DNA from 4 places in the Priestia sp. YIM B13490 genome. Region 1 is predicted to be linked to each of the others. Evidence: predicted binding sites of a transcription regulator. Region 1 holds the regulator's gene; each other region holds the start of a gene.
What was found. The regulator Rex, encoded in region 1, represses fermentation and respiration genes when NADH is low (regulators of the CRP and FNR family bind a similar motif). The targets are predictions, from matches to a motif close to TTGTGAAATATTTCACAA.

Region 1 (7,880 bases):
TTCATCACATCATCCGCTGTTAAGCCGCTGTACTGGGTATCAGATCTTAGCATTAATCGATGTGCACACACATACGAAGCAAGCTCTTGAACATCATCAGGAAGACAGTAATCTCTTCCCTTCACTAAAGCATATGCTTGAACGGCCTTCATAAAGGAAACCGTTCCACGAGGACTGATACCTAACGAAACATGTGGATGAGAGCGCGTTTTGCGAATGATTTCGATGATATAGTGCTTGATCGCATCATCTACATAAATACTGCTTACAGTTTTTTGAGCCTGTACTAATTCTGGAATGCTCATGACGGGTTTGACATCCTCAAGATTGACTTGAGTCGATACGCCGTTTAAAATTTGAAGCTCCTCTTCCTGCGTAGGATACCCCATGCTTAATTTGAATAAAAATCGATCCAGCTGCGCTTCCGGCAAATGATAGGTCCCATCAAAATCAACAGGATTTTGAGTAGCCATCACAAAAAAAGGCGCTGGAATTTCCCGGGTGATACCATCGGTTGTTACATGATGCTCAGCCATTGCTTCTAAAAGCGCCGATTGTGTTTTAGGAGAAGTCCTGTTAATCTCATCAGCGAGCACAATATGGCTCATGATAGGACCTGGACGAAAATGAAATTCCATGTCTTTTGGACTGTAAATAGAAACACCTGTTACATCGGACGGCAGCAAATCGGGCGTGAATTGAATTCGTTTAAATTCTGCATCAATCGATTTGGCCAGTGCCTTCACGAGCATCGTTTTCCCCACACCCGGCACATCTTCAAGCAAAATATGCCCCTCTGCAAGCAAAGCAACCAAACTCAACGTAGATACCTGACGCTTTCCAATCACAATTTGATCGATGTTTTCTAATACTTGATTTAATTTATTATTAATATGATCCAGCTGAATCAATAAAGCTCCCCCTTAAAACTCAGTTAAGCCTTGAGTTTAGTATGTTTTTCAATAAACATAGTACTATCTTAACAAATTTTCAAAAAATCTGAAAATATTAACGCACGCAAAAAAGCGACCAAGTACTCACTTGGTCGCTTTTTTAGTTAGGGCAGTGATTACATCATGCCGCCCATTCCACCCATGCCGCCCATGTCAGGCATTGCAGGTGCACCGCCTTCTTCTGGCTTGTCAGCAACAACTGCTTCAGTTGTTAAGAACATAGCCGCTACAGAAGAAGCATTTTGAAGAGCTGAACGCGTTACTTTTGTTGGGTCAACGATACCAGTGTCTAGCATATTTACCCACTCGCCAGTTGCAGCGTTGAATCCAGTTCCAACTGCTTCGCCTTTTAAACGCTCAACGATTACTGATCCTTCTAAACCAGCGTTGTGAGCGATTTGACGTACAGGCTCTTCAATCGCACGTAATACGATGTTGATACCTGTAGCAGTGTCACCGTCAGCTTCGATGCTCGCTACTTTATTATAGATATTTACTAATGCAGTACCACCACCAGCTACGATACCTTCTTCAACCGCAGCACGCGTAGAGTTTAATGCATCTTCAATACGTAATTTACGTTCTTTTAACTCAGTTTCAGTTGCCGCACCAACTTTAATTACAGCTACGCCACCAGCAAGTTTCGCTAAGCGCTCTTGTAATTTTTCACGGTCAAACTCTGAAGTTGTTTCTTCAAGCTGAGCTTTGATTTGGTTTACGCGTGCTAGGATATCTTCTGCGTTTCCTGCACCGTTTACAACTGTTGTATTTTCTTTTGTTACGACAATTTTAGAAGCGCGACCTAATTGATCGATGCTTGCTGTTTTTAAGTCAAGACCAAGCTCTTCAGTGATTACTTCTCCGCCTGTTAAGATCGCAACGTCTTGTAGCATTGCTTTACGACGATCACCGAAACCAGGAGCTTTAACAGCTACAGCTGTGAATGTACCACGAAGTTTGTTCACAACTAATGTTGCTAAAGCTTCGCCTTCTACGTCTTCAGCGATGATTAATAGAGGCTTGCCTTGTTGAACAACTTGCTCTAATACCGGTAAGATTTCTTGAATGTTACCGATTTTTTTGTCTGTGATTAAGATGTATGGATCATCTAATACAGCTTCCATTTTATCTGAATCAGTTACCATGTAAGGAGATGCATACCCACGGTCAAACTGCATACCTTCTACCACTTCTAATTCAGTTGTGAAACCTTTTGATTCTTCAAGTGTGATAACGCCGTCGTTACCAACGCGCTCCATTGCTTCAGCAATTAATTGACCTACTTCTTCGTCAGCTGCTGAGATAGCCGCTACTTGAGCAATTGAATCTTTACCTTGAATTGGTTTAGAGATTGCTTTTAGTTCTTCAACCGCTACAGCTACTGCTTTTTCCATACCTTTACGGATACCCATTGGGTTAGCACCAGCCGTTACGTTTTTAAGACCTTCTCTGATCATTGCTTGCGCTAAAACTGTTGCAGTAGTTGTACCGTCACCAGCAACGTCGTTTGTTTTGCTAGCAACTTCGGCTACTAATTTAGCACCCATATTTTCAAATGCGTCTTCTAATTCGATTTCTTTTGCAATTGTTACACCGTCATTTGTAATAAGCGGTGAACCGAATTTCTTTTCTAATACAACGTTACGACCTTTTGGTCCAAGCGTTACTTTTACAGCATTTGCTAATGTATCTACACCACGTAGCATTGCGCGACGTGCTTCTTCGCTAAATTTAATGTCTTTTGCCATGTTCTTTGACCTCCTCAAGATGTTCTTAATAATCTATTTTTTACGTATGATAAGTTTGTGGTTAACATTAGCCGATTACAGCTAAAATATCGCTTTCGCGTAAAATTAAGTATTCAGTACCTTCGTATTTCACTTCAGTACCCGCATATTTTGAGAAGATGATACGATCGCCCGCAGCTACTTCTAAAGCTACACGCTCACCGCTTTCTAATACTCGGCCTGTACCAACAGCAACAATTTTACCCTCTTGTGGCTTTTCTTTTGCACTGTCCGGTAACACGATACCGCTTGCTGTTTTTTCCTCAGATTTTACAAGTTCAATCACTACGCGATCACCTAATGGCTTTAACAAGTGAAACAACCTCCTCAAATAATATGTTTGCATTTTTATTAGCACTCAACCTCAACGAGTGCTAACACAATTATTATATTAAAACAAAGTGGGTTTTTTTTGCAAGTATTAAACAAAAAAAATTTAAAATTTACGAAAACTACATATAATAGTTTTAGATTTCGACGATTTTGAGAAATAAAGCATTCTTTTCTCTGTTCAATAATATGTATGTTACAATACGAGCAAGAAGAAATTACTAACTTTACAGTACTTCTTCGACATATATACATAAAAACCTTTTAAAGGAGTATAGAAGATTGGAAAAACGTTATTGGTATGTTATCCTCACCTACATCCTTATGCAGTTTTCAGGAGTTGTTGGTATACCGCTGTTAAAATTAACAGGAATGTTTGATCAATATCCAGTTCGAACAGCGAATGTCATGCTTTTGACTTATTGGACCATCATTAGCTTTATCCTTGGTTTACTTATTGTCTTACTGCTGCTGCGCCGTGACATGTCCATGCGTATAGAACATGCGGGAACAACGGTAACTGTGGTCTGGTCAGTCCTTGGGGTGTTCCTGGCTATGGCTGGTCAAGCTGTAGCAGGTATGATTGAGCACGCTCTTGGCATTACCCAAGTATCTGAAAACACACAAAATATTGTTAATCTTGTTAAAGCAACGCCGTTCCTAATTGTCGTTACGTCTGTTATTGGACCAATTCTAGAAGAGATTATTTTTCGAAAGATTATTTTCGGCTCTCTTCACAAACGATATAATTTCTTTGTCTCTGCATTTATTAGTTCCCTTATTTTTGCTGCCGTACACTGGGATTTTAAACATTTGCTCGTGTATACAGCCATGGGATTTGTATTTGCATTCCTTTATGCAAGAACAAAACTAATTATTGTACCCATTATTGCTCACGTGTTGATGAATACAGTCGTTATTTTATCTCAAACTATTTTTGCAGATAAAATTATAGAAATGCAAAAGCAAGCAGAACAAATGCAGTTTATTTTTGGAGGCATGTTTTTATGAAGAATATCCCTTTAACACGAGGGTTTATTTATATTATTATGGGGGTTTTATTCACCTACCTGGCTATTCAAAATGCTCAGGAAACCGTGTGGAATTTCCCCACGATCTTATTTGCACTCGTAGCCGCGTTCGATTTCAGATTTGCGGTGCGCATTTTTATCTTGCACTATAAAATTAAAAAGTTGCAGCAGCAATATAAAAATCAAGATGATTCATCTAAATAAAAAAACCACTGTTTCAGTGGTTTTTTTACATACTAACATCTTCTCTTTCTTGCTCTGCCCTTGCCTTTAACACTTTGCGATACGAAATGCGGGAAATAATGATGCTGATTTCATACAAAATTAAGAGCGGCACTGTCACCATCATGTGCGAGAGCAATTCTGGTGGTGTAATAAGTGCGGCAATAACTAGCAGTACGAAATAGGCATACTTTCGAATTTGAGATAAAAACATAGGCGTGATAATTCCTAATCGCGTCAAAAACATGACGACAACAGGAAGCTGAAACAACAGGCCAAAAGGCAGTGTGAGCTGCATTAAAAAAGAAAAGTATTCATTAATGCCAATCACTTGGTTTACATTCAGCTCATCAGAAACGCGCGTCATAAAATCGACGACAAATGGAAACAACACAAAATAAGAAAAAGAGACACCGCCGATAAAGAGAAAAATGGAAACAGGAATATATCCAAGCGTTACCTTACGCTCTTTTTCATATAAACCAGGACTAATAAATGCCCAAAGTTGATACAGTGCAACAGGAGCTGCAAGTACACAGCCGATAATAACAGCAAACTGCATATAAATCTTAACTGGATCTGTTAGCCTAAATGCATTCATCGTTAAATTTTTTGCCTCATCAGCATGCTGTAAATAGACAATAACCTTATCCGCTATAAAAAAGCCGCCAATTGTGGCAATGACAAAGAAAAATAAAACAATTAAAATGCGCTTTCGCAGCTCTCCTATATGATCATATATTGACATTTCTTGTTCGGTCATACTATGATCACCCTTTTACTCTTTGTCATCTACTTGACGCTGTTTATCTTTTTCACGATCTTCTGAGGCACCGCTAGCGGCATGCTTAAACTCTCTAAGCGTTTGCCCGACTGATCTTCCTAGCTCCGGTAACCGTTTCGGTCCAAAAATAAGCAGTGCTACAATCGCAATAATAATCCAACTGCCTGCTCCAATCCCCATATTCCCACTCTCCTTATTAATTTAGACTTAAGGAAATCGTAACACAGTCCATCTTATTCAACAGGATAATTTTTCAAAAAGTAGACAAGCGACTGTAATTCTACAGCCAGATCAATATGATGCAGTCGAATCTCATCCGGTACGTTTAAGCGTGCAGGAGTGAAGTTTAGAATCCCTTTAATTCCGCAATTCACTAAACGATCGGTAATTTGCTGAGCCACAGTGGCAGGAACGGTTAAAATCGCCACTGAGATATCATCACTCATATAATCTTCCAATTGGTCAAGGTGATAAACCGGCACGTCGCCTACTTTTGTACCGACTTTATCTTCTATCACATCAAAAGCGCACTCAATTTTGGTGTTATTATTTTTAATAAAATTATAATTTAAAAAGGCCGTTCCCAGATTCCCTACGCCAATCAGTGCTACTTTCGTTACTTCATCTTGGTCTAACGTTTTACGGAAAAATGTAAGTAAATAATTCACATTGTAGCCGTATCCCTTTTTCCCTAATGCTCCAAAGTAAGAAAAATCCCGGCGAATAGTAGCAGAATCAACTTTCACTGCCTCACTTAACTCCGCTGACGAAACACGCTGTTTACCAGAAGCATGCAAGTTTTTTAAAAAACGATAATAAAGCGGCAATCGTTTAGCCGTTGCTTGTGGTATTTTTAATTGTTCAGTGTTCACGTTGTACCCCCTCAGTTCATGTATGTCATTACTAACATTTTCAAGTCATATTGCATTACCTTTCACAAAGCCTCAACCGCCTTGAGGTAGCGCTTCCAATTCTCTCTCTTTTCTCTTGTTTTATATATACTCCGCTTCACACCCCGACGCCTTTTGTCTATCCAGGAATACTTAAAGTCGGTAGCTAGAACGAAGCAATTAGCCCTTCAAAGGATCCGTTTGTTAGTCATGACGGATTTTCTACATCCATCATATATAAGTTCAGAGATGCACTTATCTCTTATTTTAACATAGTATCCTGTATAAAATGTGCAGGTAAAATCATTTTATTTCATGAATCAAAACATTCGCTTCATCATTTGTTCTTGTCCCTCTAAAAATTACAAACGCTTGTAGGAAGAACTTGTAGTTGAAAATATGTTAAAATACACTATGGATATACTACTAGAGGTGAAAAAATGATTATTCTACAATTGAACGGTATTACAAAATACTATGGGGCAGAACCCATTTTATCGAATATAAAGTTAGAAGTACAATCAAAAGACCGCATTGCCCTAGTGGGACGAAACGGTGCAGGTAAATCAACTTTATTAAAAATTATTGCTGAGCAGCTTTCTTATGACAGCGGAGAAATTATTAAACCTAAAGGTGTTTCCATTGATTATATGGGACAAGATACAGTTCTTGAGTCAACACTCTCCATATGGGAAGAAATGATGACAGTCTTTGCTCCGTTAAAGAAGATGGAAAAAGAATTACGTACGCTTGAAACGAAGATGGGCGATCCAGACATTTTTAATGATTCAGTTCAATACGAAAAACTAACCAAAGAGTACGATCAGCTTCAAGTAACGTTCAAAGATTTAGGCGGCTATCAATATGAAGCGGATACACGATCTATTCTTCACGGTTTCCGTTTCTCAAACTTTGACTATAGCACCCCTATTTCCTCCTTGAGCGGTGGACAAAAAACGCGCTTGGCTCTTGCAAAACTGCTTTTAACAAAGCCAGACTTGCTTATTCTGGATGAGCCTACCAACCACTTAGATATTGAAACTTTAGCATGGCTGGAACAGTTTCTGCAAGGGTATGAAGGAGCTATTTTAATTGTTTCACACGATCGTTACTTCCTTGATAAGGTCGTAAATCAAGTGTATGAAGTCACACAAAAAACAACGGTCAAGTACACGGGCAACTACTCTAAATACCTTGTACAAAAAGCAGAGCGATATGAAAAAGAGTTGCGTCAGTACGAAAAGCAGCAAGATGAAGTCGCAAAACTGAATGATTTTATTCAGCGAAACATCGCCCGCGCATCGACTACAAAACGTGCGCAAAGCAGACGTAAGCAGCTCGATCGAATGGAGTTAATAAATCGACCTAACGAAGGCGAAAAATCAGCTAGTTTTTCGTTTGAAATTGAGCGTCAAAGCGGAAATGAAGTCTTAAATCTCGAAAACGTGTCCATCGGATATGATGAAAACAAATATGTCGTCCAAGACGCAAACCTTCGGATTAAAAAAGGTGAAAGCCTTGCGTTGGTTGGCCCTAATGGAGTTGGGAAATCTACGTTATTAAAAGGTATTGTGGATAAACTAAGCTTCAAGACTGGAACCATTTCTTTTGGCTCAAACGTAATGGTTGGTTATTACGACCAAGAGCAAGCTAATTTAACGTCTAATAAAACTGTTTTAAATGAGCTTTGGGATGACTACCCATCCAAACCTGAAAAAGAAATTCGTACAGCGCTTGGAAATTTTCTGTTTTCAGGTGATGATGTACTGAAAATCGTTTCGACGCTTAGCGGTGGTGAAAAAGCACGTTTGGCTCTTGCGAAGCTTATGCTTCAAAAAGCTAATTTCTTAATTTTGGATGAACCTACTAACCATCTTGATTTA
Region 2 (7,880 bases), on a different contig from region 1:
AAATCGCTGAAGAGCAGCTTTTGATCTTTCCATACTGCGTGTGGAAATTGCTTTAATTTCTGCTCCCGCTTCAATAACGGACGGATAAATGTTCGTTGATGCGTGAAAGCCTGCACCGATAAAACATAATTTTGCTTTTGTCATGTTTTCGCTCCTATTTGTTTTTTGTGATGGATTTATACAAGTTTGACCATATCACAAGCTCTTTTTGAATGTCCAATTGAAATCTGAAATATACCAATAAAAAGAAATAAGTTGAGACACAACTAAATGAATCCTACGTTTACCATAACAAAAAAACGAACCACTAATCAAAAATCTCGATCAATGGTTCGTTCTTCACTTCGTCTAAAATGCTTTTGTCCCAGCCTCTTTCTTTAATTTATGTATGAATTATAAAACGATTCATACGAATACGTAATCAAATTGTTTTCTTTTGCAAAACACTCAATGGAAACAGGAAATAAGAACCCGTATTTTTTTAAAATTGCAATATTTTTTTCGAATTGCTCGCAGTCGCTTTCTTCAATCGGCCGGTGTTGAATCGCTTCAATCACGGCAATTATTGTCTGAAGGCTACTAATGACTTGCAATGCTTCATCGAGTAAGCCATTATATAAATGGTCTGTACAATAATCTGGGTTTAATAATTCATCAGGATTAAGCTTATCTACAGATACATACCGAGGTAACAAGTCATAGCGAAGCTGTTCAGTCAACTCTTCTATGTAATTCTCCATTTCTGGCGGAGCTGCTTGGGCAATTTTCATGGTTACCCCCCCTTTTTCTCTTAACTTATGTCTCTTTATTTAGCATAACATAAACATAAAACGAGAACTTCAGGTAGTTATTTCCTCCTAATTATTTACAAGTTCTTTTAAAAGATTAAAGGATATTTACTAGTATGTAAGGAAGGGATTAAATATGAGTATACACGGCCAATGGCTAGAAGATAAAATCGCAAAAAATGATGCAGGGCAAACAATTGAAGAGTATTTAAAAACGAAATGGCGGATTCCTAAAAAAACGCTGCATCAGTTTCGGATGAAGAAAAATGTGCTTATAAACGGTGAGCCTTTACCATGGAGAAACACTCTTAAGGAACATGATAAAATGTCACTTCCTTTTTTTGAAGCAGAGCCTAATGAAATAACACCTTACAATGTTGATATAGAGATTTTGTTTGAAGATGAGCACGTACTAATCGTAAACAAACCCATAAACCTAGATACTCATCCTTCATCAGAACAAGACCAAAAAACTCTTTTAAACGCTGTAGCTGCTTATTTTCAAAAAATAGGCCTCAAAACAAAGCCTAGACACGTTCACCGTTTGGACAGCGATACATCAGGTGCTATCTTATTCACGAAGCATTTTGTAGCAAGCTCCGTGTTTGATCAGCTGCTGGCTGAACGTAAAATTAATCGGACTTATATTGCCCTCGTCCAAGGAATCATAAAAAAAGAGGACGGAATCATCAATGAACCCATTGGACGTGATCGTCATCACGCTACAAGAAGACGAGTATCTAGAACGGGACAAGCTGCCAAAACACGTTATCGGGTGTTAAAACGCAATACGGCAAAAAACGAAACACTTATTGAACTTTCGCTCGAAACTGGACGCACTCACCAAATTCGTGTTCATATGAGTCACATCAACTATCCATTACTTGGTGATACTCTTTATGGAGGAAAGAGATTAAAAGAGCAGCAGCAAGCTTTACATGCCATTAAGCTTTCTTTTATACATCCGTTTACACATCAGCGCGTCTCAGCTGTTGCACCTCTAACTCAGCAAGTCTTTTTGCCTTACAGCAAGTTGCTTTCCTATTAAATATAAAAGAGAGGTTAAGACACAACCAGCTAAGGGCAAACAAATAGAAGAAGTGCGCTGAACCGCTTGAGATACCTACATGAAACCTGCGTTCACCATATCAATAAAAAAATCCGAACGAGTTGAATTCTTTATCAAGAATCTCAATTCATCGTTCGGATTTTCCTTTAACTAAAATACTTTTGTCCTAGCCTCTTTTTTTCTATTGAATTTTAAATTGACGAATCAAGTTCGCCAATTCTTCACTAATCTCTTGCAGATGTTCCGCTGATTGAGAAACAGTAGAAATAGCTCTAATTTGTTCTTCTGTGGAAGCGGTAATCTCTTCAGTTCCTGCTGCTGATTGCTGTGCAATGGCTGCTATGCTTTGAATTGCCGCTACCACGTCTTCCTTATGCTCATCGATACTGTCCATGCTGCTTGTCACATGTTCGACAGCCGCCGCCACTTGTTCAATCGTAGTTGCAATTTCATGAAAAGCTCGTTCTGTATCTCCTACCACAAAGTCTTGAGACTTTGAAAGCTCTTCTGTACGGTTGCATTCTTCACGCGCAGCAGCGACTTCACCTTGAATCGCTGCAATCGTATGGCGAACTTGTTCAGTGGCCTGAGAGGACTGTTCAGCAAGTTTTCGCACTTCTTCAGCTACTACCGCAAATCCTTTGCCATGTTCTCCTGCACGAGCTGCTTCAATACTAGCATTTAATGCAAGTAAATTTGTCTGATCTGAAATACTATTAATCGTGAAAATAATAGATTCAATTTTTTTCATCTTATTTGTTAACTCTTCCATTACAGCTTGAACAGCGTGAATCGTTTGAGACGATTCAGTGGTTTGGTTGCGAAGGAGCTGCATCTGTTTTAAACCTTTTTCATTGATGCTTACAGCTTCAATCGTCATTTTATTAATCTGTGCATTTTGTTCAATGACTTCTTCAATTTGCGAAGATAAACTCATCGTTTTATGATTAGTAGAGTCAGCGTCAGAAGCTTGCTGCGTGGCACCGCTGGCAATCTCATGGATAGCCCGGCCGATTTCCTCACTGGATGCAGTTGCTTCTTCAGATACGGCACTCAAGTCTTCAACAGACGTTTTTACTGTCTCAACAGACGTCTGAACCGTGCCAATCAATGTTTTCATTTTGACTACCATATCATTAAATAAATGAGTAAGCTCACCAATTTCATCTTTTGACTTCGTCTTCACCTGAACCGTTAAATCGCCAGCTGTTACTTTGGCTACTTCATTTTTCAAGCGGCGAATTGGATTAGTAATAATTCTTGAGAAAAAGATGGTTAACACCACTGATAATAAGATTCCAATTAACGCAATCCAGACAATAACAGTCAGTAAATGATGAGCGCTTGAGAGCATTTCATTATAAATAAAGGCATTTCCTATCTTCCAATTCGTCCCTTCGAGAGTATCATATGCCATGACTCTCTCTTCACCTTGAAAGGTATACTTCATGAAATCTCTATTCCGGTCTGCTTCGTACATTTTTTTCATAAATGGCTGATTCATCAAATTTTTCCCAGCTTCTGTTGGATGAACGAGCGCTGTGCCATTTTGATCAAATAAAAATGCATACCCACCGTGATTTACTTCTGCTTTACCTACAATGTTTTTTAATGCATCTAAGTCTAAATCAGTAGCTATAACGCCCAGTACATTTTTAGTATCTGGATCTAAAATAGCCTTTGCAATTGTCACGACCGTCTTTTTTGTTGCTGCATCTTCATATGGATCCGTATAAACAACATCATTAGGTGATTCTACTGCTTGTTTGTACCATACCCTTGAAGTCGGATCATAGTTTGAACCAAACTCTTGTTTGGGAACAGAATACATTCCTTTATTTTGAGTGCCTATGTATTCAAGTGCTAGGTTTGGATACTTTTCTTTAAACTGCGTAAACTCTTTTTGAACTGTGTTCCATGTAAAATACGGATTTTTCTCTTGGTTTGTTTGATCTCCTTCCTGCTTAACAAAATTAACAATTACATCGTTTTCACTATACGTCAGCAAAGAACGACTATACATGTCTAAGTATGTATGAATGGTTTCTTTTAACTCTTTCACTTGACTTTGAGACTGAACTTCTACATCTTTTTCTATTTGCGTTTTGGTAAATTGATAAACAGCCCCTGAAACAACTAATAATAAAATAGCTATAAAAATACTAAAAAATACTACGAGCTTTGCACTTAACCTCTTCATTCCCTCACCCTTCTACAAAAACCTTTATATTACTAATAACGGCTTTTCATTTTCATTTTTGAAGAAGTTTTTGTGATTTATTTCAAATTCCCGCAAAATAAAACCAGCGCATCCTTTCATAACGAAAGAACGTGCTGGTCTTATTTTTGCTTTTCGTATGCATCAGGTTCAATATGAACAAGCGTATCTTTAATTTGATGCTCATCGTTCATCATATGTTCAATTTGATCGGCAATTTCATGGCTTTTGATAACATTTAAATGGGGGTCTACTTTAACAGTTACATCAATCACGACTTGATTACCAAGCTTGCGCGCTTTCACATCTTCTACTTCTTTTACACCTTCTACAAGCTCGATGCTTTCTTTGTAGTGCCCTAACTTTTCTTCATCAAATCCGTCCGTTAAGGAATGAGCCGCTTCTTTAAAAATCTCAATGGCTGTTTTACAAATAATAATTCCCACAGCAAAAGCAGCTACCACATCCAGCCATGGCAAGCCGAATTGTGAGCCGAAAATTCCCACAACAGCCCCTATACTCACAAGTGCATCAGACAAATTATCTTTAGCAACCGCATATAAAGACTGGCTATCAAGTTTTTTAGCAAGCTTAATATTATATCGGTAAACACCACCCATAATAGCAGCCGCTCCAAGACCTACCCAAGCAGCCAGTAAATTAGGAGCTTCAGATTTGTCCATAAATAATGACTGACCCGCATCAACCAATACTTCTAGTCCGATGACCATCATGATAAAAGAAGCAATAAGTGAAGAAATATGTTCCGCTCTGGAATGTCCATAGGGATGATCATTATCACGAGGTTTTTTAGAGATTTTTAAGCCGACCAAGACGGCAATCGATGCAATAATATCTGTAACATTATTAAGACCGTCGGCTTTTAATGCAGAGGAAGCGGTGACACCCGCAATGATAAGTTTACATGTTGATAAAAAGATATATGATAAGATACTAACCCAAGCACCTTTTTGGGCTTGCTCATAGTAGTTCTCCATCCCTTCCACTCCTTTATTCAAAATAAGCAAACTTAGTGTAACAAATGGATTTCGTGTGGGTCTATAGAAACATTATTGGCTGCTAACATACAAATAGAGAATGTTAAACTCTTTAGCTTTCTGCAAAACAAGTTGCCTTTACTCAACACTTTAAACGTTTAAGATCTTTCTAAATGTGGCACTTCATGTAGAAGGACATTTTTTAAAATCGCCCTGTAAAATTGTTTACTATTTTTTAAAGGGTGTGATTTTTATCACAGCTGAAGCAATTTATTCTTGTTACACTAACATTGTGAAAAACATCACAAAATAAAATTCAAAGGATGATACAAATGAAAACACAATTCACACCAAAAACACGAAAAGTTGCTGTTATCGGAACTGGTTTTGTTGGCTCAAGCTACGCTTTTTCAATGGTGAATCAAGGTATTGCCAATGAATTAGTGTTAATCGATATGAACAAAGAAAAAGCAGAAGGTGAAGCACGTGATATCAATCATGGAATGCCATTTGCCACACCGATGAAAATCTGGGCTGGAGATTATAAAGACTGTGCTGACGCTGATTTAGTAGTTATTACAGCGGGCGCTAATCAAGCTCCAGGGGAAACACGCTTAGATCTAGTTGAAAAAAACGTTAAAATTTTTGAATGCATTGTAAAAGATATTATGAACAGCGGATTTGACGGCATCATTTTAGTGGCAACAAATCCAGTTGATATTCTCGCACATGTTACACAAAAAGTATCAGGATTACCAAACGAACGGGTAATTGGTTCAGGAACGATTCTTGACACAGCTCGCTTCCGCTACTTGTTAAGCGACTATTTCGAAGTAGATTCTCGCAACGTCCACGCTTATATTATGGGGGAACATGGAGATACGGAATTTCCTGTTTGGAGCCACGCGCAAATTGGCGGTGTGAAGCTCGAACATTTTATCAATACTGCCGCTATTGAAAAAGAACCGGATATGCAGCATCTATTCGAACAAACCCGCGATGCGGCTTACCATATTATTAATCGAAAAGGAGCGACTTATTACGGAATTGCAATGGGGCTTGTACGCATTACCAAGGCTATTTTAGATGATGAAAATTCTATTTTAACAGTATCTGCTTTATTAGAAGGACAATATGGTATTTCTGATGTGTATATCGGCGTACCAGCTATCATTAATAAAAACGGCGTGCGTCAAATTATTGAATTGAATTTAACCCCTCACGAACAGCAGCAGCTCGAGCACTCTGCTAGCATACTTAAGCAAACTCGCGACAGAGCTTTTGTGTAACATCTAAAGATTTTTGCGGGGGACTCCCCCGCTCCCTTGTTTTAAATATGTAGTAGAGGTGTATGAATATGACGTGGACTCAGGTATATAATCCGTTAGATAATATTTGGCTTTCTGCACTAATTGCACTCATCCCCATTATCTTTTTCTTTATTGCTTTAACTCTTTTGAAATTAAAAGGACATATTGCTGCTGGTATTACGGTGCTTCTTTCTATGATTATTGCTATTTATTTTTATGATATGCCTGCCTCAATGATCTTAGGAGCCACAGGCTATGGGTTTCTGTATGCACTTTGGCCCATCAGCTATATTATTATCGGAGCGGTGTTCTTATACAAGCTAACTGTCAAAAGCGGACAGTTTACTACCATCAGACAATCTATTATTTCAATAACGGATGACCCCCGCTTGCAAATGCTGCTTGTTGCTTTTTCCTTTAATGCTTTTTTAGAAGGGGCAGCGGGATTTGGAGCTCCAATTGCCATTACAGCAGCGCTTTTAGTTGGACTTGGGTTCAAACCGTTAAAAGCAGCGGCGCTATGTTTAATTGCTAATACAGCTTCAGGAGCGTTTGGCGCCATGGGGATTCCTGTTATTGTCGCAGGACAAGTATCTGGCATAGATCCAAAAGAAATTGCTCATTTTCTTGGCACGCAGCTTCCGATTATTTCTTTTCTTATCCCTTTTTTACTTGTCTTTATTATGGATGGGATAAAAGGATTAAAAGACGTATGGAAAGCAACGAGCATCACAGCCGTTTCCTATGCACTGACACAGTATTTAACTGTTACATACATCGGCCCTGAACTTCCAAATATCACATCTTCTATTGTGAGTTTACTTGCTCTTGCTTTTTATATTAAACGAACAAGCCCGGCAGCAGCTAAAAGCTTCAGCCTGTCACCAAAACAGATTTTAAAGGCTTGGTCTCCTTTTATTCTATTAACGATACTCGTTACGGCTTGGAGCATTTCTTTTGTCAAAAAAATGCTTGAACATATGAACCTGCTTATTAACGTCCCATTTTTACACAATCACGTAATTAAAGCAGCGCCTTTAGTAAAAGATCCTACGCCTTACGCTGCTATCTTAAAAATAGACGTATTTGCAGCAACAGGTACAGCGATTCTTATTGCTTGTATCCTTTCAGTTTTCTTGCTTAACGTATCGCCAAAAGTGGCATGGACCACTCTTTTAGAAACCGTAAAAGAATTATCAAGACCTATTATTACTATTATGATGGTCATTGCTTTTGCTTTTATTTCAAATTATTCAGGACAGTCTTCTACACTTGGATTGGCGCTCGCTACATCAGCCGCTTATTTTCCATTTTTATCTCCATTTCTTGGCTGGATCGGCGTATTTCTAACGGGGTCTGTCGTATCAAATAATGCGCTGTTCGGCAACTTGCAGCTAACTACAGCTCAGCAAATTAATGTCTTGCCAGTTATTCTCGTAGCGGCCAATACTGCCGGCGGCGTGATGGCTAAAATGCTTTCTCCTCAATCAATTGCCG
Region 3 (7,880 bases), on a different contig from region 1:
TATGCTAAAGTTAGTCTTATATAGGTTATAAATAACTTGAATAAGTTATATTTCTAATTACTACATCGAGTTAAACTAAAAATGCTGAGTGATTTAACAATTTCCATTATAATTCTTCCATGCAACCTTTCTTCCTAACCTTATGATACTGAAATATCTTCCTCTACCTAAAATGTAATATATTACTAATGAAAACAATAAAAAGCATATTGTACACTTAATGGGTATGTAAGTAATATTTTATGGAGGTTTTAAATTGAAAGCTACTGGCATCGTTAGGAAACTAGACAACCTGGGAAGAGTAGTCTTACCCATCGAATTAAGAAGAACATTAAATATTAAAAAGAACGACCCTGTTGAAATTTTTGTAGATAATGAGAACATTGTGTTGAAAAAATATTCACCTAATTTAGCCTGTAAAGTGACAGGTGAAGTTTCCGAAGATAATCTAATCTTGGCAAAAGGAAAAGTAATTCTAAGCCGTGAGGGAGTAAAGCAACTGCTTAGAGAGTTAGAAGTAAAGTTATAACTCAAATATGAAGAATGAAAGCAGACTCTTTTCGACTTTTATACCTAGTATTTTAATTAAAATGTCTGTCCACTCTGCATAAAGACAGCACCTAATTATTTAGGTGCTGTCTTTATGTAAAAAAAGGATTTCTGAATCTTCAATCAACTAACTTTATATTACCGGAAACTGATATAAACAAGCTATAACTTTGTTATAATGTCTGACACAAATAATCTAATGTTATCTTTCTTTTTATAGTTAGCATAAAACATCTTCAAGGAAGCAAGAAAGCAAAAGAACCCTTGTGGCAGTAGGGGTTCTCGATGAGGATATTTTCTCGTTAATGCAGCTTTTTATATATCTTTGACATACTAACGCTTTAGTAGGAGACGAACGAGAAAAAATGTATAAAAAGCGCATGTTTTATACATATGCTCGTACGGAAAAATATAGTCTATATAGCAAAAATATGTTATTATGTGTCTGCACATGCATTTTATAGTAAAAAGCCACCTGTCCTGCAAATACTGGGTGGCTTTTTATTTTGCTTACCTTTTGACTGGACAAGTTATAACCCAATACTATATTTTAGATATGTACATGTATATATTACACTTTTATCAACTATTAAAAGCAGCTATGATCAACCACACATGTAAGAAAAGCCCTCAATTAATTTTGAGGGCTTTTCTTACATGTGTCTCCCCTAAGTATAAATAGTGAAACTTTAATAATATGTAAAGTACTTTATTATTTACTTAATGCAATCAGATATATCTAAAGACTGATCGTGAAAAAAGATAACTATTTAGTTATCTTTTTTTCTTACCAATATAAAGCAAATGTGACGAAACGCCTAAAGTATAAGGGTCGGTTGCTGTTTTCTTTAATAATTCAATTAATCGATCAAACTCAACTTGTCCCTTGTCTGTCCAATAATTCCATTGTTCTTTAGATAAAAGAGAACCAATACTAGATGATCCAATTAGACTTAAGGTTTCAAATCCATTAGATTCCATAAAAGGATTAATTTCTTGTAGATCAAAGTAATATGCTCCTGTAAATCTTCCTTCATCCTGATGATTAAATTCGCCAGTAGCAATAAACTCTTCGATATTGTCCATTGTATTATTGGGTTTCCACGCCTCTGGATTTAACAGTGAAGAGATAGCGTGCCTAATTCGGGACATAAAGGCAACAAATACAACTCCCTCATCTTTTGTCACGCGGTACAGTTCTTTAACAGCAGCATCACGATCTTGTTCATTCTGTAGATGATACATTGGCCCCATCATCAAGGAAGCATCGAACTCTTTGTCTTTTAATAAATTTAAATCCTTTGCATCCATAATATGAAATCCATTAAATTGATTAAAAAGCTCAAGTTCTTGTGCTTTATTTTCAGCTACCTTTACTAATTTAGGAGTGAGATCAGTTAGCGTTACCTGAAATCCTTTCTCGGCTAGTGTCATTGCATATTTACCAGGACCAGCCCCATTATCTAATATACTGCCGTTTTCCGGTAGATACTCTTGTATATAATGCCAGTTTATTTGAAACTCTAAGGGTTCTCTATCTAGGCGTCCCCACTCATCAAATGTTGAGTAATAATCCATAACTTTGTTCATAAAAAATTCCCCTTCTATGTCTTATGCAACTTCCAATAAATATAAGTATTATTTATTTTGTAGAATTTGTAAACTATTGATGGAGATTACATACAAAGTTAATTAACATAATGTGCGTTATGAATAGTCAAGATATCTAAAATCTTTGTCCATTGTTCTTAAAAAGAATATATTTATATGTCAACTATAACTCCTAGTCAGAAACTAAAAATATGACATCTTTGTTAACAACAAGGTCTTTCTCTTCTTTATCTCGAAATAACCTACTTGTAGAAAAAAATGGTAAAGGAGAAAAATTCTTATGCAAAAAATAAAATCCTCTCTTACAGGTCGCCTGGGTGGTTATACAAAGGAAATGATGAAAGATTTAAATGTGCCAGGAGCAGCAGTCGCAATCATAAAAGATAGAGAAATTATTCTTTCTGAAGGATTTGGGTATCGCGACATTGAAAATAAAAAACCTGTTACACCAAGTACACTGTTTGCAATTGGTTCATCTACAAAAGCTTTTGGGACGCTTTCTCTAAGTTTACTTGCTCAGCAACAAAAGTTTAATTGGGATAAATCTGTTCAAACGTATATTCCTGCTTTTTCACTCCATGATCCTCTAGCAAGCTCACAAACTACAGCTCGTGATTTGGCCTCTCATCGTTCTGGTGTTAGTCGTCATGAATTACTATGGTATGGATCTTCACTAACACGAAAAGACATCGCAGAAAAAATTCAATATTTGGAGCTAGATGCACCATTTCGTACAAGCTTTTTATATAATAATTTAATGTATGCAACCATTAGCTATATGGTAGAAGAAATTACAAATCAGACATGGGAACAGTATGTATCCGAACATATCCTGCAACCTCTTCATATGGAAGATACAAATTTTTCAGTTACTACTTCACAAGCAAAAGATGATCATGCACTTCCATACATTGAAAAGAACGAAGATATAGTCAAAGTTCCATTTCGTAACATCGATACAGTTGGTGCTGCGGGCTGCATAAACTCAAATATAGAAGATATGGCCAAATGGGTGCTATTCCACTTAAATCAAGGAAAAGTGGGCGAACATGAACTTATTACACCTGATATGTTACAGCAGATGTATCAACCGCATATTCCAATTCCAGATGAACCACTTTTATCTACATCAGAAACAACACTAAATTGCTATGGACTTGGCTGGTTTATTAGTGCATATCGGGGTTATAGAGTAATCCATCATGGTGGGAATATTGATGGATTTTCAGCACTCGTATCTTTTATACCAGAGGAAAATGTCGGACTTGTTATATTAACAAACACTGGTACAACATTATTACCATCTTACCTTGCGAATCAAATTTATGATGAGCTTCTGAAGCTAGATGCAATTGACTGGCGTAAAAGAGCTATAGAAGATACAGCTAAATTTAAAGAAATGATGAAAGAATTAGGTAAGCCTCTTCCACAAGTAAAAGAGACAACCCTTACACATGCAGTAGAAGAATATACAGGGATATTTGAGCATCCTGCATATGGGAAAATGGAAGTGTATAAACAAAACGATACGTTATATTTAAAGTGGGAATCAGTTAATATAGAGATGAAACATCATCATTACAATGTATACACGACAAAGTGGAATCTTTCTCATACGGAAATGACTGTGTTAATTGCCTATGAGATGGACGTAGAAGGCGAATTATCACAGTTTAAATTGCATTTACCACCAATGTTGAGTACAAAGCCGATTGTATTTAGTAGACTCACAGATAGGATTTCATAAAATTAAACATAAAACTTACCACTTAAAATAATGAAAAAAGTATTAGACGAGACGCACCTTCTCGCTTAATACTTTTTTCATTATTTTATTTATATATCTCACTAAATGGTGATGTTCAACATACCTTTTCAGAATTTTTTCTTGGAAGATCGGTAACATATTCTGTTTACATAAAACAGCTTATAAGAATTTATCTGTACATACGTAAAAGCCATTTAAGACTTATCTTAAATGGCTTTTACAATGTTTATGTTATTTCATTTACTCATCAATAATTATGGTATCAGCGTTTATATCCTCGAAACAAAGATTTACTGTTCTTTGTTTCGCTCTGGTTCTATGTATTGTTCCAGCTGGTATAAGTAACGTATCATTCGGTTTTAACACGGCTGTATCCCTATCTTTAAAATCAATTAAAAGTTCTCCCTCCAAAACCATAAAAAGCTCATCTGAATTAGAATGATAGTGCCATTTGTATTCGCCTGAAAATACAGCTATACGAAGACAGTGATTATTAATATTCGATACAGGAAAATTCACGTGTTGATCTTTAATATCTTTTGTAATTTCTTGAAGATTAATCTTTTCCAGCTCTAATTTCTCTAGCATTACAATTCCCCTTTATATGTTATCTATAATAAATTCAATTTAATTTCCCCATGTAAACTAAACCATTTGAACGATTTCCATTCATAGTTGTATATTCTACTTTCTTGTATTCTAAGGTTTCAAATTGATCTACCCATTCTTTCACACGTTCTTCGCTATGATGACGTAAAATGGCCCCATCTGGTAATTCAAAAACCCCGTATGTATGATACTTAGTGAGTGCCTTTTCATAACGTAATTTATTTCTTTCATCACTATTCAGTAGAAAGTCGTTGATGTAAATAATACCTCCTGGCTTTAGTACCCGTTTAATCTCATTTAAAATAGCGTTTTGTTCCTCACTTTTATGAACACATGTTAAAACTGCAAAAAGTAAGACAGCATCCAAAGAATCATTAGAAAAAGGAAGCTTCCCACTTTGAATAACTTGAAAATCGATTTCTGAGTTATGAGACTTAGCTCTTTTAATCATTTCTTCTGAAAAGTCTACACCATGTAAATTGTTATAATCGTAACTTCTTAATTCCAATAAAGTCCGTCCATACCCACAACCATAATCTAATATGGCAGCATTGTGATTAACATGTGTTAGGAATAATTCAGGTTGAAAAGGCGTAGTAAATTCTTTTTTATTAGCTACTTCATTCCAATATTCATCTTGTTTGATCATCTTTATGAAACAACTCCCTATTGATCTATCAACTTTTATTGCATCATAGCATGTAAAAACATAAAATAATGTGAGATATCTCATATTTTTATAATAGTAGGAGAAAAAATGAAATTTTTAAACGAGCCTATGCAAAGTTACTATATCGAGAAATACTCTATTCAATCACTTTTTTCCTTTCCAATTACTCCATTTATTCAGGTCTGCGAATTTGAACGTGGTGAATTTATCTATAAGGAAGGCTCCTATCCTCAATATATTTATTATCTTGTTGAAGGTAAGGCAAAACTCTATGTTACACACGAAAATGGGAAAGTGTCCTTGATTAATTTTTTACAAGCTCCAACATTTATGGGGGAAGTGGAACTATTAAATTCACAAAGATATTCTAAAGCTATACAAACTGTCACTAAAACCATTTGTTTAGCTATTCCTATTAACACCTGTAAAAATAAGCTCTTAACAGATGTAACATTTCTCAGATATTTATGCAGTTTTTTAAGTGAGAAAGCAACTAAAATTTCAGCAAAGTATACACAAAATCAGGCCTATCCACTCGAGAACCGTCTTGCTGCTTTTATAATGTTGTCGGCTGATGATAACTTTTATAAAGAAAAACATACTGAAGTATGCGAATACTTGGGTGTATCATATCGCCATCTACTCCATGTACTAGCCCAGCTATGTAAATCAAAGACTATTGAAAAGCAGTCGCGAGGTTACATTATTAGGGACAAAGAACGTTTGAAAAAATTAGCTGAATTAAATTAAAGACACTCATAATAACCTCGTTTCATAAGAAAGATGACTATATGTAAATGATATAAAATGTAGTTGCCATAATCGCATGTATCGAAAACATTCTAGAAGAGCCAATCCCTTTATAAGTCTTGGCTCTTTTGGGCTAATCATATTTAATTCATAGCTCAATGATGGAATACACGTATACCTGAATGTGCCATGATCATCCCATATTCATTTGCTGCCTGTGTAACTTGTTCATCTCGTAAAGAATTTCCTGTTTGAACCACATATTTAACGCCACTTTGAGCCGCACGATCGATATTATCACGGAAAGGTAGAAAAGCGTCGGATGCATAGGAAACGCCTTTTAATCTTTTTAGCCATTCTCGTTTTTCACTCTTACTTAGCCTAGCAGGGACCTCCTCAAAACATTGTTTCCAGTGCTCATTTTCTACCTCAGTAATATCATCATTCAGCCATCCATCAATTGCATTATTAACTTCTACACGAGAAATGCCTTCTCTGAACTTCATGTTAAGGGCTCTTGGATGTTGTCTTAGCCACCATTTATCAGCTTTTTCAGCAGCCAACCTCGTACAATGAATACGGGACTGCTGTCCAGCACCAATTCCAATTGTTTGGCCATCTAATGCGAAACAAATGGAGTTTGATTGTGTATATTTTAATGTAATAAGAGCAACAAGAAGGTCTCTCTTTGCATGATCAGGGATATCACATTGAGTCGTAACAATCTGATTGAAAACTTCTTTCCCAATCTGTACATCATTTCTTTGTTGTTCTAGAGTAATGCCAAATATCGTTCTTTTTTCAATTAGATCAGGCACATAATTTGGATCAATCTCTAAAATTAGATATTTTCCTTTCTTTTTCTGTTTCAAAATCTCTAGTGCTTCTTGAGTGTAGCTTGGTGAAACAATCATATCAGAAACCTCTGTTTTGAGGAGATTAGCTACAGTTATATCCACTTCATCACTAAAAGCAGCACAATCTCCAAATGAAGACATCCTATCTGTCCCACGCGCTCTTGCATAAGCAATCGCTAATGGAGACAGGTCTAGGCCTTTAACAAAATAGGATTCAGTAAGTGTCTCATTTAGTGGAGAGTACACAGCTGCACCTGCTGGACTTACGTGTTTAAAGGATGCAGCTGCAGGTTGATCAGTAGCCTGTCGAAGCTCCCGAACCAGTTGAAAAGCGTTTAATGCATCTAGAAAGTTAATATAACTCGCTTCTCCATTTAAGATTTTAATAGGCGTGTTTTTAGCATTCTGAACTTTAGCTTTACTTTGATTTGGGTTCATTCCGTACCGTAAACCAATCTCTTTCATGTAAAAAATCCCCTTTCTAAATAAAAAAAGTATTTGAACTCATGTTCAAATACTTTGCCCAGGCGTACGGCCGTTATCTATGTGCTTCCTCATGGTCCTCCATGTTTACGCCAGTAACACATAGTCTGTTTTATAGGTAAATTTTACATAATAAAAGTAATTTTAACAATACTTTTATCTAAATTTTTCTTTTTAAATTATATATTATATACTAATCTAATTTACATAAAAGGTATTTATTGGTATCTTAACTTAATTAGTTGATTTTTTCATATACATGAAAGTAATGTTCATAATGATTTCTTTCATCTTCAATACCTTTTTCAACCGATAACTCTTTCCATAGAGAAAAATCAAACTCTGGAAAGAAGCGATCACCTTTGAAATAATGATTGATTTTAGTTATGTACAATTTATGAGTGTAGGGTTGGAATTGTCGATAAATTTCCTCTCCTCCAAGGATAAATACTTCTTCCCCTTCGCACATGGAAAGAGCTTGTTCAACTGAATGAGCTATATAACAACCTGGAGCTTTATAATTTTCATTTGTGGTCATTATAATATTTTTACGTCCCTCCAGAGGTTTTCCGATGGATTCATA
Region 4 (7,880 bases), on a different contig from region 1:
TAACAGTCAACCGAAATTCATCTATGTCCTTAACACGCTTGAAGAAGGAAACTCCGTTCGGAAGTACGTTAAAAACGTGGACAGTGATGGAAACGATTCTATCGTTTGCAGCGTTTGCAATGGTTCTTATTTTAGACATTTTTATTTAAAAGAAAAGCGCTGGTTTCAGCGCTTTTTTCTTTGATGAAAAATATATTCATAACATTTAGAATAATGAGAAAAAAAGACTAGATTTTCCCCTTTTCGATAGTATAGAATAGTTATAAAGTAGTAAAAGGAGGTAGATGTATGACAAATGATGAAAAGTATCAAATTGGTTTGACGACAAAAGCATTAATTCCAGTGAATGATCCTATGCACCGAACGAAGGTGCTAGATGAAGCGGGAGAATACATGTTAAGCAAGACCTGTAAGCAATTATTAGAAGAAGCGTGCATTCGAGAATTAAGTACGTTTAAGGGCTCCATTGCCGCCGTTCGAAAAATGTTTCCGTACAAACAGCTTACGCCGCTTGTTATTAATCGTTCACAAGCCATCATTGCGTTTCCGACATCTTCGCCAAATGACTATGGCTGCGCCTGGATTTTTGCCTCTCATGTTCATACTTCACACACGCTTGCTACAGTTGATCCAACCTCCATGCTAATTCACTTCAAAGACGGAACGTTCATTCCAGTTAAGCTTTCTTATTATAGTTTAGAAAAAAAGCTGGCCAGAGCGGCTGTTATTCGTAATTACTGTTTAGAAAGTCCGGTTGTCTTGGCATAATGCGTTCGATTTACCGAATAAACTTGTCCTACATATGAACAATCGTTTGGACTACACATATGAACGAAAGGAGGAAGCTTATGATAAGCTTCCTCCTTTTCTTACTCCTGAAGAAGCGAGGCCTTTAGCTTTTTGCGAGCTGCTTTTCCCCAGTTTTTAACGGCTCCCGTGGAGACTCCGTATTTGCAGGCAATATCTTTATACGAGTAGCCTTCTAGCAGATGTTCGAGCACATAGATTTTTTCTCTTCCTGTTAAATGTTCGATATGCTGCTTGATGATTTCACTTTCTAGCGGAACGGGAAGAGCGGGATCTTCGTTCAGTGAAAGCAGATTCTGTTCAGCCGGTGTTTCACGTTCTTCGTATAAAATGGTGCCTTTTAAATGAGAAAGGATCGTACCGCGCACGGTTGTATAGGCATAAGCAGAAAAAGATCCTTTGTTTTCATCAAATTTTTGATACGCTCGCCATAAACCAATCAACGCAATTTGATAATATTCGTCGTAGTCTTTGTAAATATGAAATCTTTTAATCATCGACACAATTAATGGATGAAAAGATGAAGCGATTTGATCAAACGAGCTTTCTTGCATGCAGCATTCCTTTTTCAAAAACGCGTTTTTGCTGTATTCCGCCGGTATCTCTACTGTACAAGGGGAAGATCACCTGTGCGAATGAACGTACATTATGTTTTCTTTTTAAGAAACGTGACGTAATTTCCCCGGAAACTTCACGTTTCGCTAGGAAATATGCGAAGTATACGTGTATTTGTAGAGATTTTACGTACGAAAGGTCCCCCATTCCAAATTCTACTAATCTATAATTATTTTTATATCGATGTAGCAACTCTACCATCACGGAAGAGCGGTGATGATAGAGTTGCTAGACCTTTAAGGGTATATTCGCAGGAGCTACTAATTTTGAGTTCTTCTTTATGAAAGCAATTTGCTGAGATTGTAAGAAGAACTTGTAAAGGGGAGATTGAATGAAGGCGATGGTTGGGGTAAATGTGGCGGCGGCTGTTTTGTGCGGTGCGGTGATGTATGCGGGGACGCAGCACTGGCAGGAGCAAACGGAAGCGCAGGCAAGTGAAGTAAAAACTGCTGTTGTACATAAAGAAAAACAGTTTTCCGATGTATCTGCTTATACAGAAAATCTTCCAGACTTTATCACAAAGCAAATCCAGTCATCTATCGCAAATAAAAAGCCTCTGACTCTTGTAATTGCCACATCCGCAAAGGAAGCAGGGTGGCCTCAGCAGTTTAAAAAAGAGCTAGCAGCTACATATGGAAGTGATGTATTTACGGTTAAAACCCTTTCATACGGCAGCCAAACAACGGATGAGCTTTTATCCTCACATATTGCTGATCAAATTAATCAGCTTCAGCCAAACATTATTCTGTTTGAAGCACCTCTTAAAAATGACTACCAGCACCTTACGCTAGATGATACGCTTGAAAATACAGACAAGCTCATTCATGAGCTCAAAGACTTGAAAAAAACCCTTATGATTCAGCCGTCACAGCCATATATTTCACAAACGGAGTCCTATGAAGAAGGGGTAGAAGCAATCAGGGGAGTCTCTGAAGCAAACTGGGTATATTATATGAATCACTCGCTCATTTGGCCGTTTCATTTAGGAGAGTATATAAATAAAGACAGCGGTAATTTAACGAAAAAAGGAAATGAAGTGTGGGGAGAGTACGTTGTGAATTGGTTTACGGGAAAATAAAAAAACAAACCCTCTTTCAAAAGAAAGAGGGTTTGTTTTTTACAATTTTGCTAGATTGTGACTTTTCTTCGTTTTATAGTAGTAATTTTTGGTGTCTTTGCACTTATAAAGTTTAAAGCCAAAAATCTCTAAAGGAGTCCAAATCTTTTTGATGTTTACGAGTGGCATTATGATTCCCCATTCTGTTCTTTATAGAGTTTATATTAATTCATTATAGAGAACTTAAGGGGGATAGTAAATACTATAAAGAACAGTTTATCTAAAAAATTCTTTATAAAGAATTTTTTGGAATAATTATTGTTGGTACATAAACATTTAGATTTCTTGGTCTGCAATACCCGCAATAATCAGTTTGCATGCTGATAAAAGATAGATGACAAGATACTAACTCACGTCATTAAAATAAGACTATCAAATTATTGATCATTTTCCATAGGAGTGATTTTTATCATAGCTCAGGTTAGTTATTCTTGCTACATTAATGTTGTGAAAAACATCACAAAAAAATGCAAAGGATGATCCAAATTAAAACGTAATTAGACCACTTATTTTTTTTGCTTGCTGTTAAAGCAATGGAATCGCATACATACCATAACTGTGTTAGATAATCTAACACATAAGTTGAACGATTCAGAAAATTCATATATCTTAAGTATATCTTTAAAGATGCATAGAAAATATATCTTTGAAACAAGCAGGTATAGACGCCAGGGGAGGAATGGAAGATGCAAAAAAAGAAACTCGTATTGATTGGAAATGGAATGGCTGGAGTTCGAGCGATTGAAGAAGTATTGAAGGTTTCAAGCGAAGCGTTTGAAATTACGATTTTCGGAAGCGAGCCGCATCCGAACTATAATCGTATTTTACTATCAAAAGTGCTGCAAGGAGATACGAATGTTGAAGACATTACGTTAAACGATTGGAACTGGTATCAAGAAAACAATATTACATTATATACGAGCGAAACGGTTACTAGTATCGATTCAGTGAAAAAAGAAGTAGCGACAAACAGCGGCAGAGTAGAATCGTATGATGAGTTGATTTTAGCAACGGGCTCTCTTCCTTTTATTCTTCCGATTCCAGGGTCTGATAAAAAAGGAGTTACGGCTTTTCGAGATATAAAAGACACGGATGAAATGCTGCAGGCTTCTCAGCAGTATAAAAAAGCAGCGGTTATTGGAGGCGGACTCCTTGGATTAGAAGCAGCGCGCGGACTGTTAAATTTGGGGATGGACGTATCTGTGATTCATTTAGCTCCGTATTTAATGGAACGCCAGCTTGATCCAACAGCCGGCAAACTGCTTCAAAACGAATTAGAAAAACAAGGCATGAAGTTTTTGCTTGAAAAACAAACGGCGGAAATCGTCGGCGATGAGCGAGTTGAAGGATTATCTTTTAAGGACGGGACGTTTTTAGACGCTGATTTAGTCGTGATGGCCGTTGGAATTAAGCCAAACGTTCAGCTTGCAAAAGCAGCGGGACTTAACGTAAATCGAGGAATTGTTGTAAATGACTATATGCAAACGGATATTCCAAACATCTACGCGGTTGGAGAATGTGCAGAGCATAGAGGAATGGTATACGGGCTGGTGGCACCTCTGTATGAACAAGGAAAAGCATTAGCAAAAGCGATTTGCGGGGCAGAAAAAGTTCCTTATGAAGGGTCAGTTTTATCCACGCAGCTAAAAGTATCAGGTGTTGAAGTGTTCTCCGCAGGAGACTTCATGGAAGATGAAGAGAAAAAAGCGATCAAAGTGTTTGATGAACAAGACGGCATTTATAAAAAGCTTGTTTTGCGAGGCAATCAAATTGTAGGAGCTGTTCTTTTTGGAGAAAGCAGCGACGGAAATCGACTGTTTTCAATGATTCAAAAGCAAGAAGATGTATCCGATGTCGCAAAAGTGTCGATTTTACAGCCATCTGGAGGTAACGCGGGTGAAAGCTTAGTAGCAAGCATGAGCGCCGATGATATTATTTGCGGCTGTAACGGCGTAACAAAAGGTACGATTGTGGAAGCTATCCAAAAACAAGGATGCTCATCGGTTGATGAAATCAAAGCTTGTACAAGTGCCTCTCGTTCTTGCGGAGGATGTAAACCGCTTGTAGCGGAAGTGCTTCAGCATACTCTTGGCGCTGACTTTGACGCGGCGGTTCAAAAAGAAGCGATTTGCGGCTGTACGACTCTTTCACGAGATGAAGTTGTCGAAGAAATCAAAGCAAAAGACCTTTCGCATACGCGTGAAGTGATGAATGTACTTGGCTGGAATAATGAAGAAGGCTGTTCGAAATGCCGTCCGGCGCTAAACTATTATTTAGGTATGGTGAATCCAACCGGATACGTTGATGAACGCGAATCACGATTTGTGAATGAACGCATGCACGCAAATATTCAAAAAGACGGCACGTATTCTGTTGTTCCTCGCATGTACGGAGGCGTCACAAATGCAGAAGATTTACGAAAAATTGCCGATGTTGTTGATAAATATGAAATTCCGCTCGTAAAAGTGACAGGTGGTCAGCGTCTTGATTTGTTTGGCGTTAAAAAAGAAGATTTGCCTAGCGTATGGGAAGAGTTAGATATGCCTTCTGGCTACGCGTACGGTAAGTCGCTGCGGACGGTGAAAACATGCGTCGGCGAACAGTTTTGCCGTTTTGGCACGCAGGATTCAATGGGCGTTGGAATTGCGCTTGAGAAAAAATTTGAAGGACTGTGGACGCCTCATAAAGTGAAAATGGCTGTATCTGCTTGTCCGAGAAGCTGTGCTGAGTCAGGTATTAAAGATATTGGCTTTATTGGAATCGACGGCGGCTGGGAAATTTACGTGGGCGGAAATGGAGGTACGCATCTTCGCGGAGGAGATTTATTGTATAAAGTAAAAACAGACGAAGAATTGATGGACATTACAGGAGCTTATTTGCAGTATTACCGGGAAACGGCTAATTACTTAGAGCGTACGTCTGCATGGATTGAACGCATGGGACTTTCGCACATTCAGTCCGTGCTTGATGACGCTGAGACGAGAAGAGAGCTGAATATGCGTATGGACGAAGCGTTATCTACGTATCGTGATCCTTGGAAAGAAATCGTCGAAAGCAAAAAGACGAAAAAAGAGCTGTTCGAAACAGTTGTTACATCATAAAGCTGGGGGGAAATAAAGATGGTGAATAAAAACATTACAAAAGTATGCGTAGGGTCGATTCATGATTTTCCGGTAAGTCTAGGTAAAACAGTGAAAGTAAACGGAAAAGAAATTGCGGTGTTTAAGCTATCAAGCGGAAAAATCCGGGCAATTGAAAATCGCTGTCCGCATAAAGGCGGGGTGCTAAGTGAAGGAATTGTGAGCGGCGACTCGGTGTTCTGTCCGATGCACGACTGGAAAATTTGCTTGCATGACGGTAACGTACAAGAGCCTGACAGCGGATGTGTCGACACGTACGAAGCGTCTGTTGAAGGAGATTTGCTGTATCTTTTAATTGAAGAATAAGTACCGTGGCGCGTTGATTTTCAACGCGCCACAAAAATTCAAGGGAACACATTAAAAGGAGCGAAGCAAAAATGAGAACAGGAAAAGTGTACATTGTAGGAGCCGGACCAGGAGATCCAGATTTACTAACCATAAAAGCAGCCAAATGTTTAGAAAAAGCAGATGTTATTTTATACGACCGATTAGTGAACCCTGTTCTTCTTCAGTATGCAAAAGAAGGAGCGGAACTCGTCTACTGCGGGAAAAAGCCTGGTGATCACTGCGTTTCTCAAGAGGATATTCATGATTTGCTTGTATTCTACGCAAGAAAAGGAAACACCGTCGTGCGGTTAAAAGGCGGAGATCCGTTTATTTTCGGAAGAGGCGGTGAAGAAGCAGAAGTGCTCGCTCAGCATAGAATTCCATTTGAAATCGTTCCGGGTATTACAGCGGGCATCGCGGCACCTGCTTATGCTGGAATTCCTGTGACGCACCGTGAGCTGAGCCGTTCGTTTGCCGTTGTGACGGGACACTGTTTGAGCGGCAAGCCGGAAAGTATTCGCTGGGAGCACTTAGCAAAAGGAGTTGATACGCTTGCGATTTATATGGGCGTTAAAAACTTGCCGTATATTTGCCGTCAGCTTTTAGACGCCGGAAAAAGCGCGGATACGCCCGTCGCGCTTATTGAACAAGGTACGTCTATTTATCAGCGCACGGTTACAGGGACGCTTGGCACAATTGTAGACACGGCTGCTGAACAGCAAGTCAGCAATCCCGCGATGATTGTGATTGGTGAAGTGGTGAAGCAAGCTTCTGCTCTTTCTTGGTTTTTGGAAAAAACAGAAGAAAAAGTATGCGTCTAAGATGAATAAAAGGAGGAAACACTTTTGTTTAAGAATTCACTGCAGTCAATGAATGAGTTAGCACGCGAAAAAACGAAGCTTGTGAATGAGCATTTGCCGAGTTATTTGCTGTTAGCTGTGCTAGCGGGTGCTTACGTAGGACTTGGCGTTATATTAGCTCTATCGGTAGGAGCACCTTTGGCCTCTGCTTCTTTACCGGTCGTTTCTCTTGTGATGGGGTTATCTTTTGCTGTTGCTCTCCTGCTTGTCGTATTTGCAGGAGCTGAATTGTTTACGGGGAATCATATGGTTTATACAGTCAGTACGCTATCGGGAGTCACGACATGGAAAGATACGTTCAAAAACTGGACGTGGTGTTTTATCGGAAATGCGATAGGTGCGTTTGGGCTTTGCTTGTTAATTACCGGAACTGGTTTGTTTAAAGGAATTGAACCGAACCATTTACTTATGACGCTGGCAGCTAAAAAAATGAATTTGCCGGTCAGTGAATTATTTTTTCGCGGCATCCTTTGCAACTGGCTTGTTTGTCTGGCAATTTGGACGGCTGCGCGCACTAAAAGCGATGCGGCAAAGATCATGCTTATTTTTTGGATGCTGTTTGCATTTGTTGCTTCAGGATACGAGCACAGCGTGGCAAATATGACGTTTCTTGGTCTAGCTTTATTGCTTCCGCATCCTGATGCGATTTCGGCTGCTGGGCTATTTCATAATTTAATTCCCGTTACACTCGGAAACATCGTAGGGGGAGGACTGTTTGTGGGAAGCATTTACTGGTTCGTGAACGCTAGGCAGCTGAAAGAAAACGCAAAACAGCCGGCTGCTCTCTCAGCTGACTTGAATTCTGCTAAACTGTCTAAATAGCAAAAAAACCGCTCTTTGTACCATATAGTCTGCTTTTTAAAGCTAGCATTACGGTATTTTAGAGCGGTTTCTTCTATATAATATAAACTGCTTAAAGCGTATTCACATCTATACGTATCGAACAAGCAGTATTGTTCTTCATTTTATAGAAACAGGATGTCTGTGAGAATTGAATCGGACAGATTCTGTTGA

Region 2: the regulator Rex is predicted to act here: its motif matches at 5,364-5,381, upstream of ACFX4R_RS22530 (L-lactate dehydrogenase).
Region 3: the regulator Rex is predicted to act here: its motif matches at 5,255-5,272, upstream of yeiL (transcriptional regulator YeiL).
Region 4: the regulator Rex is predicted to act here: its motif matches at 2,985-3,002, upstream of nirB (nitrite reductase large subunit NirB).

Annotation. Positions count from the first base shown of each region.
Region 1 covers NZ_JBHZOT010000028.1:7,321-15,200, forward strand. The annotation lists gene ACFX4R_RS28775 (AAA family ATPase) at 1-911, opposite strand, end outside; gene groL (chaperonin GroEL) at 1,070-2,701, opposite strand; gene groES (co-chaperone GroES) at 2,769-3,053, opposite strand; gene ACFX4R_RS28790 (CPBP family intramembrane glutamic endopeptidase) at 3,353-4,081, shown strand; gene ACFX4R_RS28795 (YdiK family protein) at 4,078-4,305, shown strand; gene tatC (twin-arginine translocase subunit TatC) at 4,331-5,086, opposite strand; gene tatA (twin-arginine translocase TatA/TatE family subunit) at 5,102-5,287, opposite strand; gene ACFX4R_RS28810 (redox-sensing transcriptional repressor Rex) at 5,341-5,979, opposite strand; gene ACFX4R_RS28815 (ABC-F family ATP-binding cassette domain-containing protein) at 6,438-7,880, shown strand, end outside.
Region 2 covers NZ_JBHZOT010000009.1:47,547-55,426, reverse strand. The annotation lists gene ACFX4R_RS22555 (Gfo/Idh/MocA family protein) at 1-144, opposite strand, end outside; gene ACFX4R_RS22550 (YhcU family protein) at 378-770, opposite strand; gene ACFX4R_RS22545 (RluA family pseudouridine synthase) at 925-1,836, shown strand; gene ACFX4R_RS22540 (methyl-accepting chemotaxis protein) at 2,039-4,057, opposite strand; gene ACFX4R_RS22535 (cation diffusion facilitator family transporter) at 4,198-5,073, opposite strand; gene ACFX4R_RS22530 (L-lactate dehydrogenase) at 5,406-6,362, shown strand; gene ACFX4R_RS22525 (lactate permease LctP family transporter) at 6,425-7,880, shown strand, end outside.
Region 3 covers NZ_JBHZOT010000007.1:4,519-12,398, reverse strand. The annotation lists gene ACFX4R_RS20095 (AbrB/MazE/SpoVT family DNA-binding domain-containing protein) at 257-529, shown strand; gene ACFX4R_RS20090 (class I SAM-dependent methyltransferase) at 1,324-2,139, opposite strand; gene ACFX4R_RS20085 (serine hydrolase) at 2,441-3,907, shown strand; gene ACFX4R_RS20080 (cupin domain-containing protein) at 4,169-4,498, opposite strand; gene ACFX4R_RS20075 (class I SAM-dependent methyltransferase) at 4,551-5,186, opposite strand; gene yeiL (transcriptional regulator YeiL) at 5,295-5,957, shown strand; gene ACFX4R_RS20065 (phosphoribosylaminoimidazolecarboxamide formyltransferase) at 6,113-7,279, opposite strand; ZMP/ZTP riboswitch at 7,329-7,407, opposite strand; gene ACFX4R_RS20060 (dihydrofolate reductase) at 7,536-7,880, opposite strand, start outside.
Region 4 covers NZ_JBHZOT010000002.1:380,123-388,002, reverse strand. The annotation lists gene ACFX4R_RS07395 (competence protein ComK) at 289-768, shown strand; gene ACFX4R_RS07390 (sigma-70 family RNA polymerase sigma factor) at 870-1,361, opposite strand; gene ACFX4R_RS07385 (SGNH/GDSL hydrolase family protein) at 1,754-2,500, shown strand; gene nirB (nitrite reductase large subunit NirB) at 3,226-5,640, shown strand; gene nirD (nitrite reductase small subunit NirD) at 5,659-5,985, shown strand; gene cobA (uroporphyrinogen-III C-methyltransferase) at 6,057-6,827, shown strand; gene ACFX4R_RS07365 (formate/nitrite transporter family protein) at 6,852-7,688, shown strand.